Regions from separate parts of the Marilutibacter maris genome, predicted to be linked through region 1. Evidence: riboswitches for the same ligand, from Rfam matches in the RefSeq annotation. Region 1 holds a riboswitch; the other holds the start of a gene.

Evidence for each region. A riboswitch is a leader RNA that binds a small molecule or an ion and turns the genes downstream of it on or off. The one in region 1 is predicted to bind cobalamin.
Region 2: linked by a shared signal. The riboswitch ahead of btuB (TonB-dependent vitamin B12 receptor) and the one ahead of btuB (TonB-dependent vitamin B12 receptor) in region 1 are both predicted to bind cobalamin.

Annotation. Positions count from the first base shown of each region.
Region 1 is NZ_CP029843.1:3,134,110-3,145,038, reverse strand. Features, by position in the region: gene rluD (23S rRNA pseudouridine(1911/1915/1917) synthase RluD) at 1-124, shown strand, start outside; gene pgeF (peptidoglycan editing factor PgeF) at 126-917, shown strand; gene C9I47_RS13890 (SulP family inorganic anion transporter) at 1,056-2,645, shown strand; gene C9I47_RS13885 (DUF4166 domain-containing protein) at 2,727-3,275, shown strand; gene C9I47_RS13880 (saccharopine dehydrogenase family protein) at 3,233-4,405, opposite strand; gene clpB (ATP-dependent chaperone ClpB) at 4,607-7,192, shown strand; cobalamin riboswitch at 7,331-7,588, shown strand; gene btuB (TonB-dependent vitamin B12 receptor) at 7,659-9,569, shown strand; gene C9I47_RS13865 (hypothetical protein) at 9,625-10,206, shown strand; gene C9I47_RS13860 (hypothetical protein) at 10,217-10,822, shown strand; gene cobO (cob(I)yrinic acid a,c-diamide adenosyltransferase) at 10,840-10,929, shown strand, end outside.
Region 2 is NZ_CP029843.1:3,577,169-3,588,097, forward strand. Features, by position in the region: gene C9I47_RS15440 (multidrug efflux RND transporter permease subunit) at 1-87, opposite strand, end outside; gene C9I47_RS15445 (efflux RND transporter periplasmic adaptor subunit) at 97-1,344, opposite strand; gene C9I47_RS15450 (efflux RND transporter periplasmic adaptor subunit) at 1,829-2,974, shown strand; gene C9I47_RS15455 (efflux RND transporter permease subunit) at 3,148-6,318, shown strand; gene bioD (dethiobiotin synthase) at 6,411-7,139, opposite strand; gene C9I47_RS15465 (GAF domain-containing protein) at 7,182-7,682, shown strand; gene C9I47_RS15470 (TfoX/Sxy family protein) at 7,679-8,059, shown strand; cobalamin riboswitch at 8,502-8,769, shown strand; gene btuB (TonB-dependent vitamin B12 receptor) at 8,912-10,786, shown strand.

The DNA.
Region 1 (10,929 bases):
GGAGTTCGCCCATCCGGTCAGCGGCGAGGCGGTGCGCTGCAGCGCGCCGATGCCCGCGGACATGCGGGCGCTGGTGAAGGCGCTGCAGGACGACAGCCGCGCCGCCGCCGAGGCCGGACGCTGACGTGGCCGCGGCAAGGTCCTGGCCGCGGCCATGGCTGGAGGCCGACTGGCCGGCGCCGGCGGGCGTGCGCGCCTTGACCACCCTGCGCCATGGTGCCGGCGGCTCGGCGCCGCCGTTCGACAGCTTCAACCTCGGTCTGCGCTGCGGCGACGACTCCGCCAGCGCGATCGCCAACCGCCGGGTCCTGGGCGAGTTGGCCGGGTTGCCGTCGTCGCCGTGCTGGTTGCGCCAGGTCCATGGGACCCGGGTCGAGCGGCTCGACGCCGGGCCGGCCGGCGCCGATGAGCCGGAGGCGGACGCGGCGGTGACCGCGACCGTCGGGACCGTGGTGGCGATCCAGACCGCCGACTGCCTGCCGGTGTTGTTCTGCGCCGACGACGGCGGCGAGGTCGCCGGCGCCCACGCCGGCTGGCGCGGTCTGGCTGCCGGTGTGCTGGAGGCCACGGTCGCGGCGATGCGCACGCCGCCGGCGCGGCTGCTGGCCTGGCTGGGGCCGGCGGCGGGGCCGCAGGCCTATGAGATCGGCGCCGAGGTTCGCGACGTCTTCGTCGGCGCCGATGCGCAGGCTGCCGAGGCCTTCACTCCGACCCGCGCGAGGCACTGGCGGGTCGATCTGTACGCACTCGCGCGGCGGCGCCTGTGCGCGGCGGGGTTGGACGCCGGACGCATCCATGGCGGCGGCCTGTGCACGATCTCCGATCCGCAACGGTTCTTCTCGCACCGCCGCGATGGCCGCAGTGGCCGCATGGCCTCGCTGGTGTGGATCGCACCGGTTGCCGGCGCGGATGCATGAGCCGTCGGCGGTGCTGGTCTATGCTGCCCGACCGCCGTCCCACCGGCAGCCCGCAGTCCCGGGAGTCGCAATGAGCATCCCCCACGAACGGCGCCGGTCCGCACGGTCTGGACCCCACCGCCCTCACGGAGCACGTCGATGAGCACGTCCGCCGCGCGCCCACGCTGGTTCGTCGCCGGCGACCTCAACGGCTTCTTCGGCCTGGTCGTCGACAACCTGTCGATCCTGGGCTTCATCGCCGCCGCCCTGGTCGGGATCTTCGGGTTCCCGGCCGAGGTGGTGTTCACGCGGATGTTCCCCGGCACCGCGTTCGGGGTGCTGGTCGGCAACCTGATCTACACCGCGATGGCGCGCCGGCTGGCCCTGCGCAGCGGCCGCGACGACGTCACCGCGATGCCGCTGGGCCTGGACGCGCCGACCAGCATCGGCATGGCCCTGCTGGTGCTCGGTCCGGCCTTTGCCGGCTTCAAGGCCCAGGGCATGGACGAGGCCGTCGCGGCGACCGCGACCTGGCAGCTGGGCATGGCCTCGCTGATGGTGATGGGCACGCTGAAGCTGGTGCTGTCCTTCGCCGGCGACGCGATCACCCGGCTGGTGCCGCGCGCGGCCCTGCTCGGATCGATCGGCGGCGCCGCGCTGATGTTGCTGGGTTTCCTGCCGCTGATCGAGACCCTGCGCTCGCCGGTGGTCGGCTTCGCCACCTTCGGCCTGCTGCTGTACGTGCTGGTCGCGCGCGGGCCGTTGCCGGTGCGGATCCCGGGCGTGCTGCTGGCCTTCATCGTCGGCACCGCGCTGTACTACGGGCTCGGCCTGGCCGGGCTGGGCGCGCCCGGGTTCCGGGTGCCGGACGCGCTGCCGCTGGCGTTGACCCCGCCGTGGCCGGGCCTGGGCTTCGTCGACGGTCTGCCGTACACCGTGCCCTACCTGTCGCTGCTGCTGCCGTTCGGCCTGCTGATGGTGGTCGGCGGCATCAACGTCGCCGAGAGCGCGCGCGCCGCCGGCGACGACTACCGCACCCGCGACGTGCTGCTGGCCGAGGCGGTCTCGACCCTGGTCGCCGGTCTCTGCGGCGGTGTCGCCCAGACCACGCCGTATATCGGTCAGCCGGCCTACAAGCACATGGGCGCGCGCGTCGGCTACACCCTGCTGACCGGCCTGTTCGTCGGCATCGGCGGCATGCTCGGCATCGTTTCCGGACTGGTGCAGTGGCTGCCGCTGGCGGTGCTGGCGCCGATCATCGTCTACGTCGGCCTCGACATCACCGTGCAGGCCTTCCACAGCACCCGCCGCGAGCACGCGCTGGCGGTGGCGCTGGCGTTCCTGCCGGCGATCGCCTACCTGCTGGTGATCAAGCTCGGCAATCCGGCCTTGATCGAGCCGGCCCGCTTCGCCGAGCTGTACGCGCACGGCGAGGGCAGCGGCCTGCCGGAACTGGCGACGATCGTGGTGCTGGGCAACGGTTTCATCATCACCGCGATGCTGTGGGCCTCGGCCCTGGTCGCGATGGTCGAGCAGCGGATGCGCCTGGCCGCCGCCTGGTGGCTGCTGGCCGCGGTGCTGACCCTGTTCGGCGTCATCCATTCGGTGCATCCGCAGGGCGGTGTCTACCTGCCGGGCGCGTTGGAGGGGCTGGCGCGCACGATCGCCTGGCAGTTCGCCGCCGGCTACGCCGCGCTGGCGCTGCTGCTGGGGTTGTTGTCGTTGCAGAAGCACAAACCGGGCGCCTGATCCGTTCCCGATGGAGGGGCGCCGGCCATGCTTCGCGCGGCGGGCGAGAGTGAAACAGGCGTGACCAGGGGGAGTATCCGGATGCATCCAACCGTGTTCCAGCAGGTGCTGCGCGCACCTTTCTTCAATCTGCCCGAGTCGCTGCGCGCGCTGCATGGGATTCGTGGCGATGGCGTCTGGGTGGGCCGGGCCACGGTCGAGCGCGGTCGCAATCCGTTGGCGTGGCTGTGCGCGGTCGCGACCCGTCTGCCGCCGTCGATGACCGATGTGCGGACCCGGGTCGAGTTCAGCGCCGACGGCGATCGCGAGATATGGCGTCGCGATTTCGGCGGCCGCAAGATGGTGTCCACGCTCTACTGCCGCGACGGCCTGTTGTGCGAAAGACTGGGGCTGGTGCAGTTCCGGTTCGCCCTGCATGCGTGGGACGGCACGATCTTCTGGAACGTCGACGGCGTGCGGCTGCTCGGCCTGCTGCCGCTGCCGGCCGGGCTGTTCTCGGGCGTGCAATGCCGCGAGCGCGAACGCGAAGGCCGCTATGAATTCGAGGTCGAGGCGAAACTGCCGCTGATCGGGCGGCTGATCCGCTATCAGGGTTGGCTTGAACCCGGGGGTTGCCTCGAACCCGGTTGATATCCGGACCGCCGATGCTCGAGTTCCCTGGTCCGCGTCTCGACCGCGAAACCGTCGAGTGCCGACAGGTATTCGTCCAGAGTGAACAGATCCAGGCAGGGGCCGGCGCCCGCGCCGGCCAGCTCGCCCCGCGCCAGCTTCCGTGCCAGTACGATGGCCGCGGTGCACGGGACCTGCGGACCGTCGCCGTCGCGCAGGATCATCTGCCAGCGCAGCGACAGTGCATCGCCGCTCTCGCCGATCCCGTGCATGTCCACATGCATCAGGCCGGTGTCGGAGCCGGTATCGAGCCAGCGCTCGCTCAGTCGCAGCAGCGGGCCGGCCCACGGCTGCAGGCCGGGCAGCAACCGCGCGCGCACGGCCCAACTGCCCAGCCAGAGACCGAAGTGCATCCGCCGCAATTCCAGTCCGGCACGGAAGTCGCAGTGTCCCAGCGACGGATAGCGGGCCGGCAACACATCCAGGTCGGGTACCTCGCAGCGGGCCAGCCAGCGCGTGCCGACGCCGGGCAGCCCCAGCCTGCGCAGCGATTGCCAGCCGTGGACCGTGCGACGCCTGCCATGCAGCAGGGCCGGGTAGGGGCGGCCGACGTAGCCGAGGATCGCGCGCGTGGTCGCCAACCCGCGCGGCGTGCGGTTGCCGGGGGATATCCCGGCCTCGACCGCGTCGAGGCGGGTGAAGCGGTGCAGGTGGGCCTCGATCACCGCCGCGCTGAGGCCGGGCACGCTGCTGGCGCCGCTGACGGCGCGAAGACCGGCGGCCTTCGCCTCATCCTCCAGCGCGGCGAATCCGGCGACGAAGGCGCGTGCATCGGCCAGGTCGATGTAGTGCGCGCCGGCCCGCAACGCCGCGCGGGCGACCGCATAATCCTGTCCCTGGAACGGGCCGGCGGTATGGATGACCAGGCCGGGCCGCCGTTGTTCGAATGACTGCGCGACCGCCGCATCGTCGCTGGCGTCGAGCCGCAGTGGACGCATGGTCCGGCCGCAGGCGCCGCTGGCGTCGATGAAGCGGCGGGCACGGTCGCCATCGCGCCCGGCGACGAGGATCTCGAAGCCGGCATCCGCGGCCAGTGTGCGGCTGATGCGGCCGCCGAACTGCCCGTAGCCGCCGAGGATCAGGATGCGCATGCGGCCATGGTAGGGGAGAACCGGGCGATATCCCCGCGGCGGCGTCCGGGCCCGGCGGCCGCGGTCCGGTTGCCGCGGGGTATCACGATCCCTGAACGGCCGCTGCCGCATCCTTGAACCTCGCTTGAATCGCCCGCCGCGCGACCGCATTTCGATGCCATCGCGGCGTTGGCGCCGCCCACGATTCCAAGGGGTTTGCAGATGCGGATGGACAAGCTGACATCGCGCTTCCAGCAGGCGATCGCCGATGCGCAATCGCTGGCGGTCGGGCGCGACAACAACGTGATCGAAGCGGTGCACCTGCTGGCGGCGCTGATCGACCAGCAGGGCGGCGGTACCCGACCGCTGCTGGCGCAGGCCGGCGTCAACGTGCCGCTGCTGCGCGAGCGGCTCGGCGAGGCGCTGGACAAGCTGCCGAAGGTCTCCGGCCAGGACGGCAACGTCTCCGTCGGCAACGACCTGGCGCGCCTGCTCAATGTCACCGACAAGCTCGCCCAGCAGCGGGGCGATGCCTTCATCGCCTCCGAACTGTTCCTGCTCGCCGCGCTGGACAGCGGCACCGAGGCCGGCAAGCTGCTCAAGGCGGTCGGCGCCGACAAGGCACGGCTGGAGGCGGCGATCGACAAGGCCCGCGGCGGCGAATCGGTGCAGTCGGAGAATGCCGAGGACCAGCGCCAGGCGCTGGAGAAGTACTGCGTCGACCTGACCGCGCGCGCCGAGTCCGGCAAGCTCGATCCGGTGATCGGTCGCGACGAGGAGATCCGTCGCACCGTGCAGGTGCTGCAGCGCCGGACCAAGAACAACCCGGTGCTGATCGGCGAGCCCGGCGTGGGCAAGACCGCGATCGTCGAGGGCCTGGCCCAGCGCATCGTCAACGGCGAGGTCCCCGAGGGCCTGCGCGGCAAGCGCGTGCTGGCGTTGGACATGGGCGCGCTGATCGCCGGCGCCAAGTTCCGCGGCGAATTCGAGGAGCGGCTGAAGGGCGTGCTCAACGACCTGGCCAAGAACGAGGGCCAGGTGATCCTGTTCATCGACGAGCTGCACACCATGGTCGGCGCCGGCAAGGCCGACGGCGCGATGGACGCCGGCAACATGCTCAAGCCGGCGCTGGCGCGCGGTGAGCTGCACTGCATCGGCGCGACCACGCTGGACGAGTACCGCAAGTACGTCGAGAAGGACGCCGCGCTGGAGCGTCGCTTCCAGAAGGTCTTCGTCGGCGAGCCCTCGGTGGAGGACACCATCGCGATCCTGCGCGGACTGAAGGAGAAGTACGCGGTCCACCATGGCGTCGAGATCACCGATCCGGCGATCGTCGCCGCGGCGACCCTGAGCAACCGCTACATCGCCGACCGCCAGCTGCCCGACAAGGCGATCGACCTGATGGACGAGGCCGCCAGCCGCATCCGCATGGAGATCGACTCCAAGCCCGAGGAGCTGGACCGCAAGGAACGCCGGCTGATCCAGCTGAAGATCCAGCGCGAGGCGCTGAAGAAGGAGAAGGACGACGCATCGAAGCAGCGCCTGGCCGATCTGGAGTCCGAGATCGCCACGCTGGAGCGCGAGTTCAACGATCTGGAGGAGGTCTGGAAGGCCGAGAAGGCGACCCTGCAGGGCGCGACCCGGGTCAAGGAGCAGATCGAGCAGGCCAAGCTCGAGCTGGAGGCGGCGCAACGTGCGCAGGACTTCGCGAAGATGAGCGAGATCCAGTACGGCGCGCTGCCGGAGCTGGAGAAGCAGCTCAAGGCCGCGCAGGAGGCCGAGAAGACCGGCTTCACCCTGCTGCAGGACAAGGTCACCGCCGAGGAGATCGCCGAGGTGGTCGCGCGCTGGACCGGCATCCCGGTGTCGAAGATGCTGGAGGGCGAGCGCGAGAAGCTGCTGCAGATGGAGGATCACCTGCATGCGCGCGTGGTCGGCCAGGACGAGGCGATCCGGGTCGTCTCCGATGCGGTGCGCCGTTCGCGCGCCGGCCTGAGCGATCCCAACCGCCCGAGCGGTTCGTTCCTGTTCCTCGGGCCGACCGGCGTCGGCAAGACCGAGCTGTGCAAGGCGCTGGCCGAGTTCCTGTTCGACTCGCCGGACGCGATGGTCCGCATCGACATGAGCGAGTTCATGGAGAAGCACGCGGTCAGTCGCCTGGTCGGCGCGCCTCCGGGCTACGTCGGCTACGAGGAGGGCGGCTACCTGACCGAGGCGGTGCGCCGGCGCCCGTACAGCGTGATCCTGCTCGACGAGGTCGAGAAGGCGCATCCGGACGTGTTCAACATCCTGCTGCAGGTGCTCGACGACGGACGCCTGACCGACGGCCAGGGGCGCACGGTCGACTTCCGCAACACCGTGATCGTGATGACCTCCAACCTCGGCAGCCAGATGATCCAGGAGTTGTCCGAGGACGATTCCGCGGAGGGCTACACCAAGATGAAGGCGGCGGTGATGGGGGTGGTGCAGAACCACTTCCGTCCGGAGTTCATCAACCGGCTCGACGACATCGTGGTGTTCCATCCGCTGGGCAAGGCGCAGATCCGCGAGATCGCGAAGATCCAGCTCGCCGGACTCGACAAGCGCCTGGCCGAGCGCGGCCTGCAGCTGGAGCTGACCGACGATGCGATCGCGCTGCTCGGCAATGTCGGCTTCGACCCGGTCTACGGTGCGCGTCCGCTCAAGCGCGCGATCCAGCAGCAGTTGGAGAACCCGTTGGCGCAGCGGATCCTGGCCGGCGAGTTCGTGGCCGGCGACACCATCGTCGCCGATGCCGAGGGCGGCCAGCTGGTATTCCGCAAGGCCTGATCCCGACGCCATCGGGGGATGTCCGCGACGGCCCGGTTTCCCGGGCCGTTCGCATGTCCGGGGGCGGGCTCCGGGCTCATGCCGAAGGCTTGTTCCGCCATGCGCCATCGCATGGTGGGAGGGGCCCGGCTTGCTGCTAGACTGGCGCCCGCCTGAGGTGACCGTCGCCCCGACCGGGACGGCGGTTGAAACGGGAATCCGGTGCGCCGGACCGCCTTCCACGCCCGTGGACGCGCGGCCGGCAATTCCGGAGCTGCCCCCGCAACGGTAGGCGAGGCAAGGTCCGCATACGGCCACTGTGCTTGACGCATGGGAAGGCGCGGACCGGGAGCCGGCGACGACAGTCCGCCCGCTCCACTCGCGAGCCCGGAGACCGGCCCCGGGCATGACCCGACATGCGGTGGGCGATGTCACGGGCTGCGCACTTGCCGCGCGCCGACTCGAACACGCCTCCCGTCCGTCGACGATGTCCCATGCCATCCGCGCGGGCAGGCGCGGTGAAGGAGTCCGTGTGCGTTGTTGCAATACCGTCGTGTTCCGTCGTCGCGCGCTCGCCGCGGCCTGTGCCCTGGTGTTCCCGGGCGCCCTGCTGGTTTCAGCCCCGGCCCTGGCCGAAGGCGCCGCCACCGATCTGGATGGGGTCGTCGTCACCGCCACCCGCACCGCGCAGACCCAGGACCAGACCCTGGCCGCGGTGACGGTGATCGACCGCGAGCAGATCGAGCGTCTGCAGCCGCCGTCGCTGCCGGACTTGCTGCGCGGCCGTGCCGGCATCTCGCTGGCCAACAACGGCGGCCCCGGCAAATCGACCTCGCTGTTCCTGCGCGGGACCGAGTCCGATCACGTGCTGGTGCTGGTCGACGGTGTGCGCATCGGTTCGGCCACCAGCGGCAGTGCCGCCTTGCAGGACATCCCGGTCGAGCAGATCGAGCGCATCGAGATCGTGCGCGGCCCGTTCTCCAGTCTGTACGGCTCGGAGGCGCTGGGCGGCGTGGTGCAGATCTTCACCCGGCGTCCGCGCGGTCCGTTCGAGCCCAGCGCGATGCTGGCGGTCGGTAGTCAGGACAGCCACCGCGCCTCGGCGGGCGTGGCCGGCAAGGGCGGCGACGGCTGGTACTCGGTGCAGGCCGCGCACGAGACCACCGAAGGCATCAACGCCTACCGCGGCACCCGCAACTTCGACCCGGACCGCGACGGCTACCGCAACAGTTCGCTGAGCGTGCAGGGCGGCTACCGTTTCGGCGAGCGCTGGGACGGCGACCTGCGGGTGTTCCGCGCCGAGGGCCGCAACGAGTACGACGGCGGACCGGCGAGCGAGGCCGATACCGTCCAGCAGGCGGTCGGCGGCCGCCTGAGCTACAGCACAGGGCCGGGCTTCAAGCTCACCGCCAGCGCCGCTACCAGCGCCGACCTGAGCGACAACTATTTCGACGGCGCGTTCTCATCGCGCTTCGACACCCGCCGTCAGCTGGCCGGACTGCAGGCCGACATCGGCGCCGGCGGCGGACTGCTGACGCTGGGATTCGACTGGCAGCGCGACGAGGTCGAGGGCACCACCGACTACGCGACCGACGTGCGGATCAATCGCGGCGCATTCGCGCAGTGGCAACAGACGTTCGGTACGCAATCGCTGCAGGCCAGCGTGCGCCGCGACGACAACGCGCAGTTCGGCGGCAAGACCACCGGCAGCGTGTTGTGGGGCTGGGACATCACCAACGCGCTGCGCCTGACCGCCAGCGCCGGCACCGCGTTCAAGGCGCCGACCTTCAACGAGCTCTACTTCCCCGGCTACGGCAATCCGGCGCTGGGGCCGGAGTCCTCGCGCAGCGTCGAGATCGGCCTGCGCGGCGAACACGGCTGGGGTCGCTGGTCGCTCAACGCCTACCAGACCCGCATCGACGACATGATCGCCTACGACGCCGACCTCGGTCAGTTCGGCGGTCCCAACAACATCGACCGTGCCCGCATCCGTGGCCTGGAGGGCGTGCTGGGGACCACCGTGGCCGGCTGGGAGCTGGCCGCGACCGCGACCCTGCTCGACCCGGAGAACGACGCCGACGTGTCCGGCTACCGCGGCAACGTACTGCCGCGACGGGCCAGGCGCAGCGGCCGCATCGATCTGGACCGCGGTTTCGGGGCGCTCAGCGTCGGCGCCTCGGTCACTGGCGCGGGCGCGCGCTACGACAATCTCGCCAACACCCGCCGGATGGGCGGCTACGGCCTGACCGACCTGCGCGTGGGCTACGCGCTGTCGCCGGCCTGGCAGCTGCGGCTGTCGCTCGACAACGTGTTCGACAAGCGGTACGAGACCGCGACCTTCTACAACCAGCCCGGCCGCCAATGGCTGCTGAGCCTGCGCTGGCGCCCGAACGACTGAGCGCCCCGCATCACGGCCATGGAACGGCCTTCCACCCACCTCGACGAGGCCCGCCATGAAGCCGTTTTCCAGACCGATGAACCTCGCCCTGTTGTCCGCGTTCGCCGCGCTGATGGTGGCGACGCGTTTCAACCATTTCGGCGACGCACTGCACCTGCCCGACGCCTCGATGGCGCTGTTCTTCCTCGGCGGCCTGTACCTGCGCCGGCACTGGCAGTTCGTCGCCCTGCTGGCGCTGGCGGTCGCGGTCGACTGGGTATCGATCGAGTACGCCGGGGTCAGCGACTTCTGCGTCACACCCTCGTATGCGTTCCTGCTGCCGGCCTACGCGGTGCTGTGGTACGGCGGCCGTCTGTACACGCCGAGGCTCGACGGACGAATCGGTCCGCTGCTGGGCGCGGCCGGCGTCGGCCTGGTCGCCGCCAGCGTGTCGTTCCTGATCTCCAACGGCGCGTTCTACTGGCTCGGCGGGCGCTACGAGAACCCGCACTTCGCCGAGTACCTCGCCCGCGCCTGGCAGTGGGGGCCGCTGTTCGTGCGCACCACGATGATGTACGTCGCCGTGGCGCTGGCGGTGCACGGCATCGTCGCCTTCGCCCAGCGCGGTCGTGCCGCGCATGCGGTCGACTCGCACTGAGGCCGCGATCATGAATGGCAAATCGAATGGCACCCTTGCGTCGGCTTCGGCGCGCGACCAGTGGGCGATCGGGCTGGCACTGGCGGCGCTGATGGTCGCCACCCGTGGCCAGCACTTCGCCAGCGTCGACGCGCTGCCGAGCGCATCGTGGGCGGTGTTCTTCCTCGCCGGCGCGCTGCTGCGGCCGATGTGGGCGCTGCCGGTGCTGTTCGTGCTGGCGACCGCGCTCGACCTGGGCAGCTACGCGGCCGGGACGATCACCGACTGGTGCCTGTCGCCGGCCTACTGGGCGCTGGCCTTCGCCTACGCGTCGCTGTGGCTGGGCGGGCATGTCTACCGCGGCCTGCACGTGGACGCCTGGCGGACGTTGCCGCGACTGGCACTGGTGCTGATCGCCACCGCCAGCGTTGCCTACCTGCTGTCCAAGGGCGGTTACTGGTTCTTCTCCGGCCGTTATCCGGACCCGACCCTGGAGGGCTTCATCGCCCGCATTCCGACCTACTATCCGCGGGCGCTGGGGACGCTGGCCGGCTACGTCGGCGCCGCGTTCGCCTTGCGCGCGCTGTGGCGCGGCGCGACCCTTGGGACTCGTCGGACCGAGGAGGTGGCGCCGTGAGTCGCGGTTCCGAGCGCCTGGGGCGCAGCGAGGAAGAGCACTACCGGGAGCGTGCGCAACGCAAGAAGGAACTGGTCGATCGCCGGATCGCGCGGGCGACGATCGAT
Region 2 (10,929 bases), 440 kb from region 1:
GTTGAAGATCGCCAGCACGCCGGCCAGCGAAATCAGGATCGCGACGACCCAGGAAAAGACCGGGTGGTTGATGAAGAATCTGGACATGGTGGCGGATCAGCCTTCGCTGGAGGCGTCGTCGGCCGCGTCCGCCGGAGCGGGAGCGGCCGGCTCGGCGGCATCTTCGGCATCCGGCCCGGTCCCGGCAGGCGCCGCCGCCGGCGCGGATGCGGGAGCCCCGGCCTCGCTCGGCGGCTGCCACGGCGTCGCCTTGGCCGGCTGGCCCGGCTGCGCACGCTGGATCCCGGACACGACCACCCGGTCGCCAGCGTCCAGACCGCCGCCGATCACCCAGTCGCGGCCCATCGTGCGGCTGGCGACGACGTCCTTGCGCACCACCGTGTCGTCGGCGCCGACCACCAGCACATAGGCGCCCTGGGCGTCGCGCTGCAGCGCCGCCTGCGGCACCCGCACCGCGCCCGACTGCATGCCCATGGTCGCCTTCAGGGTCACGTAGGTGCCCGGCAGCAGGCTCCGGCCCGGGTTGGGCAGGCGGGCGCGCAGCGCGACCGCGCCGGTGGCCGGGTCGACCACGTCGCCGGAAAAGTCGATCACGCCGGTGTGGGCGTAGGCGCTGCCGTCGGGCAGGAACACCTGCACGTGGGCCTCGCCGGCACTGTGGTCGACCATCGCCCGGCGCACCTGGTCGAGCTCGGACACGCTCAGCGAGAAGTTCACGTACAGCGGGTCGATCTGGTCGACCGTGGTCAGCAGGGTCGCGTTGCCCTGGCCGACCAGGGCGCCCTCGGTGACCTGCTGCTTGCCGGCACGGCCGTCGATCGGCGCGCGCACGGTGGCATAGCCCAGGTTGATGCGGGCGTTCTGCAACGCCGCCTCGGCCTGCTTGACCGAAGCGCTGGCGCTGCGCTCGGCGGCCAGCGCGTTGTCGAGATCGGCCTGGGACACGAACTTCTGCGGCGCCAGGGTGCGCGCGCGGTCGGCGGCGACCTTGGCATTGGCGTAGTTGGCCTGGGCCGCGGCCAGCGAGGCCTGGGCCTGACCGACGGCCGCCTGCAACTGGGCCGGGTCGATCTGGAACAGCACCTGGCCTTCCTTCACGTCGGTGCCTTCCTCGTAGACGCGCTGCTGCAGCACGCCGGGCACCCGGGCGCGCACGTCGGCGCTGCGGAACGGCGCCAGTCGTCCGACCAGGTCCTTCTCCAGCGGCACGTTGCCGGGCTGCACGGCGATCACGCCGAGCTCGGGAGGCGGCGGACCGCCGGCGGCCTGCTCGTCGCCACCACAGGCCGACACGACAAGGGCCAACACGGCGGCCAATGCCACCGGACGCAGGTTCATGACCATGGACACTCCGAATTCCGTCATCGAGAGCAGCAACTGCTCGGGGATAGGATTTGTAATTCTTGAACTGACCAGTTTAGCATTGGCCCCGCGCCCCCGGACCGCCGCAAGGCCAACGGGCGATGAACATTGGTATACGGCCACGCTGGGCAAAACGGTCGACCCCATCGGGCGAGCCTACGTCCGGCACTGTCCACGTACCGTCACGGCCGGCATCGACGGCGACCGCCCCGCCAGGGCGGCCGACGGCCATCATCAGGGGCTCCCACAGGGCATCGGATGGGCATCGCGTGCCGGCGTCGCGCCACCGCCGGAAGACAACTGCCACAATTCCGGACCGGCAGGTTCAATAAACTAATGGGAGTGGTTCCCATTCCATCGGACCGGGACCATGCCCTCCTCCTCCCCCCGCCGTTACCCGGCGTCAACGCCCGAGGCTCACATGTCGAAATCCGCAGGCAAGCGCCCCCCCTCCACGAGCAAGCGCATGATCCTGATGCTGATCGGCGCGATCGTCGTGTTCGGTGGCGTCTTCGCGGTCAAGGGATTCTTTGCCGCGCAGACCAACAAGTTCTTCGACAACATGCCGCAGCCGCCGGTCGCGATCAGCTCGCAGGTCGCGCGAACCGAGCAGTGGAACGACTCCGGCGAGGCGGTGGGCACCTTCGTCGCGGTCAACGGCACCGACGTCACCACCGAGTCCGGCGGCGTGGTCCGCGCGATCGAGTTCACCGCCGGCCAGCCGGTCGCCTCCGGCGCGGTGCTGGTGCGGCTGAACACCGCCAACGAGGAGGCGACCCTGAAGTCGCTGGAAGCCTCCGCCCGCCTGGCCGCCGCCCAGCGCGACCGCTGGCAGCAGCTGTCCCGCGACCAACTGGTCTCCAAGGACGAGGCCCAGCAGCGCGCCACCGCCGCCGCCACCGCGCAGGCGCAGGTCGACGCGCAGCGCGCGCTGATCGCGCAGAAGACCATCCGCGCGCCGTTCTCCGGCGAGCTGGGCATCCGCAAGGTCAACCTCGGCCAGTACGTCTCCCCCGGCACCGCGATCGTCAGCCTGCAGCAGCTTGATCCGATCTACCTCGACTTCACCCTGCCCGAGCAGCAGATGGGCAAGGTCGCCGAGGGCGGCACGGTGCAGGCCTCGGTGGACGCCCTGCCGGGGCAGACCTTCGAGGGCCGGATCACCGCGATCGAGCCGCAGATCGACCCCAGCACCCGCAACTTCAAGGTGCAGGCGACCTTCGACAACCCCGACCGCAGCCTGCGTCCGGGCAGCTTCGCCAAGGTCGGCTTCGCGACCGGAGCCCAGCACGACGTGGTGGTCATCCCGCAGACGGCGGTCAGCTTCAATCCCTACGGCAATGCGGTGTTCGTGATCGGCAAGACCCCGCGCGCCGAGGGCGAAACCGACATGCAGGGCAATCCGCTGACCGGCGACAAGCTGACCGTGAGCCAGCGCTTCATCACCACCGGCGCGACCCGCGGCGACCTGATCGCGGTCACCGACGGCCTCGAGCCGGGCGAGGAGGTCGCGACCAGCGGACTGTTGAAGCTGCGCAACGATGCCGAAGTCACGATCAACAACAAGGTGAAGCCGGCCGCCGACGAGCAGCCGGCTCCCGAGAACCGCTGACGTACCCGCCGTCCGGGCCCGCCGAAGCCCGGACGGCACGCTCGAGCAAACCCGGTTGATCGCTGCGAAGCCCGTCCGCGGGCCTCGCCCCCACACCAGCCCTCCCCCGCCCGCGGGACAGGGACACACGCGAAACCCTCTCCCGCCCGCGGGAGAGAGGGAGAAGCCCAGCGATGAAATTCACCGACATCTTCATCAACAAGCCGGTACTGGCGATCGTCCTCAATCTGTTCATCCTGCTGTTCGGCCTGCGCGCCTACAGCGAGTTGAACGTGCGCCAGTACCCCGAGCTGCGCAATGCCGTGATCAACGTCAGCACCACCTACTTCGGTGCCGACGCCGACCTGATCGAGGGCTTCATCACCACCCCGCTGGAACGCGAGATCGCCAGCGCCGAGGGCATCGACTACATGACCTCGACCAGCTCGGCCGGGGTCAGCACCATCCAGGCCTACATCCGCCTGGACCAGGACCCGAACGAGGCGCTCACCCAGATCGCGGCCAAGGTCAACAAGATGCGCGGCCAGCTGCCGCCGGAGTCGGAAGACCCGGTGATCGATCTTCAGCAGGGCCAGCAGATCGCGGCGATGTACCTGTCGTTCGCCAGCGAGACCCTCAACAACAACCAGATCACCGACTACCTGACCCGGGTGATCCAGCCCAAGCTGGTCACCGTGCAGGGCGTGCAGCGCGCCGACATCCTCGGCGCCGGCACCTTCGCGATGCGGGTATGGCTCAAGCCCGACCGCATGACCGCGCTGCAGATCACCGCCAGCGACGTTTCCAATGCGCTGCAGTCCAACAACGTGCTGGCCGCGGTGGGTTCGACCAAGGGCCAGATGGTCGCGATCGACATGACCGCCGAGACCGACCTGCGCACGCCGGAGGAGTTCCGCCGTCTGGTGATCCGCGAGCAGGACGGCGCGATCGTGCGCCTCGGCGACGTCGCCGACGTGGTGCTGGGTTCCGAGAGCTACGGCACCTCGGTGCGGATGAACGGCGAGGCGGCGACCTTCGTCGGCATCTACGTCTCGCCCGACGCCAACTCGCTGGACGTGATCAAGGACGTGCGCGTGCTGTGGGACGAGCAGATCGTTCCGCAACTGCCGCAGGGCATCAAGGGCACCATCCCCTACGACAGCACCGAGTCGATCCAGGAGGCCATCGACGAGGTGGTCAGCACCATCGTCGAGGCGGTGATCATCGTGATCGTGGTGATCTTCCTGTTCCTGGGGTCGCTGCGCAGCGTGCTGATCCCGGCGGTGACCGTGCCGCTGTCGCTGGTCGGCGCGCTGTTCCTGATGCTGCTGATGGGCTTCACCATCAACCTGCTGACCCTGCTGGCGATGGTGCTGGCGATCGGCATCGTGGTCGACGACGCGATCATCGTGCTGGAGAACATCCATCGCCACATCGAGGAGGGCATGAGTCCGCATGCCGCCGCGCTCAAGGGCGCGCGCGAGCTGGCCTGGCCGGTGGTGGCGATGACCACGACCCTGGTCGCGGTGTACGTGCCGATCGGCTTCCAGGGCGGCCTGACCGGCGTGCTGTTCACCGAGTTCGCCTTCACCCTGGCCGGTTCGGTGCTGCTGTCGGGCGTGATCGCGCTGACCCTGTCGCCGATGATGAGCGCGAAGATCCTCAAGCCGCACGATCCCGAGCACCCCAAGGGCAAGCTTGAGAACTGGCTGGACGAGAAGTTCGAAGTGCTGCGCCTGGCCTACCAGCGTCGCCTGCACGGCGCGCTGGAGACCAAGTCGGTGCTCGCGGCGTTCGGTGCGATCACCTTCCTCTCCTGCGTCTTCCTGTACATGACCGCGCCGAAGGAGCCGGCACCGCTGGAGGACGAGGGCTTCATCTTCTCGATCGCCAGCGCCGACCCCTACGCGACCCTCGACTACGTGGAGCGCTATACCGAGGAGATCACCGCGATTTCCAAGACCGTGCCCGAGGTCGACGGCTACTTCCTGTTCAACGGCGGCTTCGGCGGCAGCGGCGGCGGCGCCAGCCCGCAGGCGATGGCCGGCTTCGTGCTCAAGCCGTGGAGCGAGCGCGACCGCTCGACCAACCAGGTGCTGCAGCAGACCCTGCAACCGCAGATCAGCCAGGTCACCGGCCTGAACGTGTTCGCCCTGGTCCCGCCCTCGCTGCCCAGCGCCGGCGGCGACGGTGGCGGCGAGTTCGTGATCGGCGGCGTCGGCGAGCTGAGCCAGTTGTCGGAGCTGGCCGACGCGATCCTGGAGCGGGCCTACGCGAGCAAGCGCTTCATCTTCCTCGACAAGGACCTGAAGATCGACAAGCCGCGCATCGAGGTCGCCATCGACCGCGACAAGGCGGCCACGCTCGGCATCGAGATGCGCACGCTGGCGGCCGACATGGCGGCGCTGCTGTCGGGCGGCTACACCAACCGCTTCGCGATGCAGAACCGCTCCTATCGGGTGATTCCGCAGGTCCAGCGCAGCGATCGCCTCAACGCCAGCGACCTTGAGAACTACTACACCCGCACCCGCGACGGCGAACTGATCCCGTTGTCGACCGTGGTGACGCTGAAGGAGAGCACCCAGCCGCAGTCGCTCAAGCGCTTCCAGCAGTTGAACGCGGTGGCGATCACCTTCGCGCCGCGTCCGGGCGTCAGCAAGGGCGAGGCGCTGAGCATCCTCGAGGAGGCCGCGAACGAGGTGCTGCCGCAGGGCTACAGCGTCGACTACGCCGGAGAGTCGCGCCAGTTCAAGCAGGAGGGCGCGGCGATGCTGGTCACGATGGGACTGGCGCTGATCGTGATCTTCCTGGTGCTGTCGGCGCAGTTCGAGAGTTTCCGCGACGCCCTGATCATGCTGCTGACCGTGCCGATGGCGATCTGCGGCGCGCTGCTGGTGCTCAACGTGCTGGCCCTGGTCGCCAACATCCTGAGTTTCAGCGGCATCGAGGCGTTCCCGGGGATGAGCATCAACATCTACACCCAGGTCGGCCTGGTGACCCTGGTCGGGGTGATCTCCAAGCACGGCATCCTGATCGTGGAGTTCGCCAACAAGCTGCAGATCGAGCAGGGCATGTCCAAGCGCGATGCGATCGAGCACGCCACCAGCATCCGTCTGCGTCCGGTGCTGATGACCACCGCGGCGCTGGTGTTCGCGATGATCCCGCTGCTGATGGCCAGCGGCCCGGGCGCGGCCTCGCGCTTCTCGATGGGCACCGTGATCGTCTCGGGCATGAGCATCGGCACGCTGTTCACCCTGTTCGTGCTGCCGGCGTTCTATCTGTACCTGGCACGTGATCACTCGGCGCAGCATGCCGACGGGGAAGAGAAGGCCCCGGCGCTGAATCCGGCACCGCAGCAGGGCTGAACGGCATGACCGCCCGGGCCGCGTCGCCGCCGGCAATGGCGGGGCGCGGCCCGGGCTTTTTTGTGGGCGCCTGAGGTCGCGCCCTGCCGATGTCAGGCGGGCGCCAGCAGGGGCGAGACGTCCAGCGCCACCGTCGGCAACGCCGCCAGGTCGCGCAGATGCGGCACCCGTCCCAGGCACGGCGCCGGCAGGCGCGCCTGCAGCAGCCGGAAGTTGTCGTCGGCGCGCTGCATGTCCGGGTCGATGTCGTTGGCGATCCATCCGGCCAGGCGACGGCCGTCGGCGGCGATCGCGCGCGCGCTCAGCCGCGCATGATTGATGCAGCCCAGCCTCAACCCGACCACCAGCACCACCGGCAGGTCCAGCGCGCGGACCAGGTCGACCTGGTCCAGGCTCGCCGACAACGGCGCCGCCCAGCCGCCGACCCCCTCGACCACGACCCGATCGGCGGCCGCGGCCAGGCGCGCATAGGCGGCGGCGATCGCCTCCAGTTCCAGTTCGACCCCGGCATCGGCCGCGGCCAGCTCCGGCGCCAATGGCGCCGGCAACGCGTACGGATTGACCTCCGCGTAGGGCGGCCGCGGGTCGCTGGCCGCCTGCAGCAGCAACGCGTCCTCGTTGCGCCAGCCGTCGGGGCTGGGTTCGCAGCCGCTGGCGACCGGCTTCATCCCGCTCGCGCGCAGGCCTTGCGCCCGCAGCGCATGCAGCAGGCAGGCGCTGGCGACCGACTTGCCGATACCGGTATCGGTGCCGGTGACGAAGACGCCGATGGCGGTGGCGGCGGACGGGGCGGTCTCGAAGCGATGTTCTTGGGCGGTCATGCTGATCCTGAACACAGCGCGGCGCGCTGCTAAACTCCGGGAATGTTCGCCGCTACCACCCTGACCGGCAACAAGCCGGAACAGTACGCCCAGCTGGCCGACCAGGCCCGCGGTCTGCTCCATGGCGAGCACGACCGCATCGCCAATGCCGCCAACCTGGCGGCACTGGTGTTCAACAGCCTGCCGGACCTGAACTGGGTCGGCTTCTACTTCTTCGATGGCAACGAGCTGGTGGTCGGGCCGTTCCAGGGCCTGCCGGCCTGCGTGCGCATCGCGGTCGGCAAGGGCGTGTGCGGCACCGCCGCGCAGACCGGCCAGACCCAGCGGGTCGACGACGTCGACGCCTTTCCCGGCCATATCGCCTGCGACGCGGCCTCGCGCTCGGAGCTGGTCGTGCCCCTGTTCGCGCGCAACGGCGACCTGCTCGGCGTACTCGACATCGACAGCCCGCTGCGGGGCCGTTTCGAGGCCGACGACCAGGCCGGTATCGAAGCGCTGGCGCGACTGTATACCGACGCCCTGGAGCCGGAGCCACACGGATGAGCCTGCCGAAACTGCGCAACATCGGTCCCAAGAGCGCGGCCTGGCTGCGCCAGGTCGGCCTGCACAGCCGCGAAGACCTGGAGGCGGCCGGTCCGGTCGAAGCGTTCATGCGGATCAAGCGGGCCGGCTTCAAGCCGACCATGAACCTGCTCTACGCGATCGAGGGCGCGCTGTGCGACTGCCACTGGCAGGAAGTGCCGGACGCGCGCCGGCAACAGCTGGTCGCCGAAGCCGAGGCCGCGATCGAGCAGTTGCCGCCGCCGCGCTACAAGCCGGCCGCCGCGCCGGTGCGGACCACGGTGCTGACCGCCGACACGGTCGAACTCCCGCCCGCGGATCCCGACGAAGGTAGCGACGGCAACGACGCAGAGCCTTGACAGCGGCGTGCGACTTGATGGCCTTCCCCGGGAGGGCCCCATCGCGGCTCACGCCGCTCCTACGAGGATCCGGTTCGTCTCGGTCTCGGGTCCAGGCCGTCTGGATGGAAGGGAACCCAACCCGCGTCGTGAAGCTCGATCGCCCATGTAGGAGCGGCGTGAGCCGGTGATCCCCGGGCTGCGCCCGGGAATCCCCAAAGTTTGCTGCGCAAACCTTGGGCCCCACCGTTGCGCTGCCACCCCCCCATTCGTGCCTGCAGCACGAATCGCCCCCTCACGCAGGGGGCTGGGTCTATGCGTTCATGCCGCAGGACCGGCGGAAGCACGGAAAGCCCCCCGGCAGGAAAGCAGGCCGCGAGGGCGGAGATGCCGCCCTTCTCTCGCTCCTCGCTTCTCCCCCCTCACTTCTCCTCTTTCCCCCTCACTTCCGGCCTTTTGGCGTACACTGCGCGCGCTTCGAGGTGACCCGGCCCGCGCCACGTGCGCGAACGGGTTGAAACGGGAAGCCGGTGACCTGCCACGGTCGGACCTCGCCAACGAGGCCCGGCCGGCATGCAGCAGTCCGGCACTGCCCCCGCAACGGTAAGCGCGCCAAGGCTCCGACATCGGCCACTGTGCATCGCACGGGAAGGCGTCGGCGCCGGGATTCCGGACCGCACGGTCCGGGTCCAGCCGCAAGTCCGGAGACCGGCCTCGTCGCCGGGGTCGCGCCGATCGCGCGACGCCACGACTGATTGCGATGCGGAGGGCGTCGCGGCGGCGATGCCGGCCCTGGCCGGCGGTCGAGGCCCTCTCCTTCCGCGCGCCCCGTAACGCGATGCGCAGGCGCCCCCTGCGTGCTGGAGAGAGCCGATGCACCCCAAATCCCTGACCCTGGCCGTCGCCGCCGTCCTGGCCGCATCCGCCGCGCCGCAGGTCCACGCCCAGCAGGCGACCGAACTGGATGAAGTCGTGGTCACCGCCAACCGCACCGCGGTCAGCGTCGACGACACCCTGGTCCCGGTCGAGGTGATCGATCGCGCCACCATCGAGCGCAGCCAGGCCCGCGACCTGACCGACCTGCTGCGCGGTCGCGCCGGCATCTCGATCGCCAACCAGGGCGGCACCGGCAAGCTCAGCACCCTGTTCCTGCGCGGCAGCGAGTCCGACCACGTGCTGGTGCTGGTCGACGGCGTCCGCATCGGTTCGGCGACCTCGGGCCTGGCCTCGTTCCAGGACCTGCCGCTGGCGCTGATCGAACGCATCGAAGTGGTGCGCGGCCCGCGCTCGAGCCTGTACGGCAGCGAGGCGATCGGCGGCGTGATCCAGATCTTCACCCGGCGCGACCGGGAAGGCCTGAACCTGCGCGCCAGCGCCACCGTCGGCAGCAACGACTACGCCGAAGGCAGCGCCGGCATCGGCGGCCGCAGCGGCGGCGCCTGGTTCGGCATCGACACCGCCTACACCAACACCGAGGGCTTCGACGCCTGCAGCGGCCGCGGCCCGGATCCGTCGATCCCGTTCGACTTCGGTGCCGGCTGCTTCACCGACGAGCCCGACCGCGACGGCTACCGCAACCGCTCGCTGTCGGCGCGCGCCGGCTACGACGTCGGCGACACCTTCGCGTTCGGGGCGCATGCGCTGCGCGCCGAGGGCCGCAACGAGTACGACGGCAGCTTCCAGAACCTGTCCAAGGTGACCCAGCAGGTACTTGGCGCCAACGCGCGCTGGACCCCCAACGAGGTCGCCACCGTCAGCCTGAACCTGGGCCGCAACACCGACGCCTCCGACAACTACATGGATGGCATCGATGTCGGCTACTTCGACACCGACCGCGACAGCGCCACCCTGCAGGGCGACTTCAGGTTCGCCGGCGACCATCTGTTCAGCGTCGGCCTGGACTGGCTGCGCGACCGCGTCGACAGCAACACCGCCTACGATGAGACCTCCCGCGACAACCGCGCCGCCTTCGTGCAGTACCGCGGCCAGTTCGCCGCGGGCAGCCTCGGTCGGCAGTCGTTCGAGGCCAGCCTGCGCCGCGACGACAACGAGCAGTTCGACGGCCATACCACCGGCAGCGTCGCCTGGGGCCTGGGCTTCGGCGGGAACTGGCGGCTGACCGCCGGCTACGGCAGCGCATTCAAGGCGCCGACCTTCAACGAGCTGTACTACCCGTTCTTCAACAACCCGAATCTGCGTCCGGAGGAATCGCGCAGCTGGGAGCTGGGTCTGGCCTACGACGGCGCCGCCCTCGACTGGCGGATCGACGCCTTCAGCACCCGCGTCGACGATCTGATCGCCTACGATGCGGCGCTGTTCATGCCCAACAACATCGACGAGGCGCGCCTGCGCGGCGCCGAGATCGGCCTGGACACCGAGCTGTGGGGCTGGAGTGTCGATGCCAGCGCCAGCTTCGTCGACAGCGAGAACCGCAAGGGCTTCCATGCCGGCAACGAGCTGCCGCGCCGTGCCCGTCGCAGCGCGCGCATCGATCTCGATCGCGCCTTCGGCGACCTGCGCCTGGGCGTGACCGGTGTGGCCGAGAGCGGCCGCTACGACGATGTCGCCAACAGCGTGCGGGTCGGCGGTCATGCCAGCTTCGATCTGCGCGCCGAGTATGCCGTCCACCCCGACTGGACCGTGCAGGCCCGCGTCGCCAACCTGTTCGACCGCGACTACCAGACCGTCGACTGGTACAACCGGCCGGGCCGCGAGTGGTTCCTGACCCTGCGCTACGCGCCGCGCTGAGGCGCGGCTGGAACAGGGTCCCGGGTGAGATCATCGGCCTCGCCCGGGCTACCCACCGCGACGCAACGGACGCGCGGATCCAGTCATGGTTGCCCCCGTAGGAGCGGCGTAAGCCGCGATCCCCGGGCTGCGCCCGGGAATCC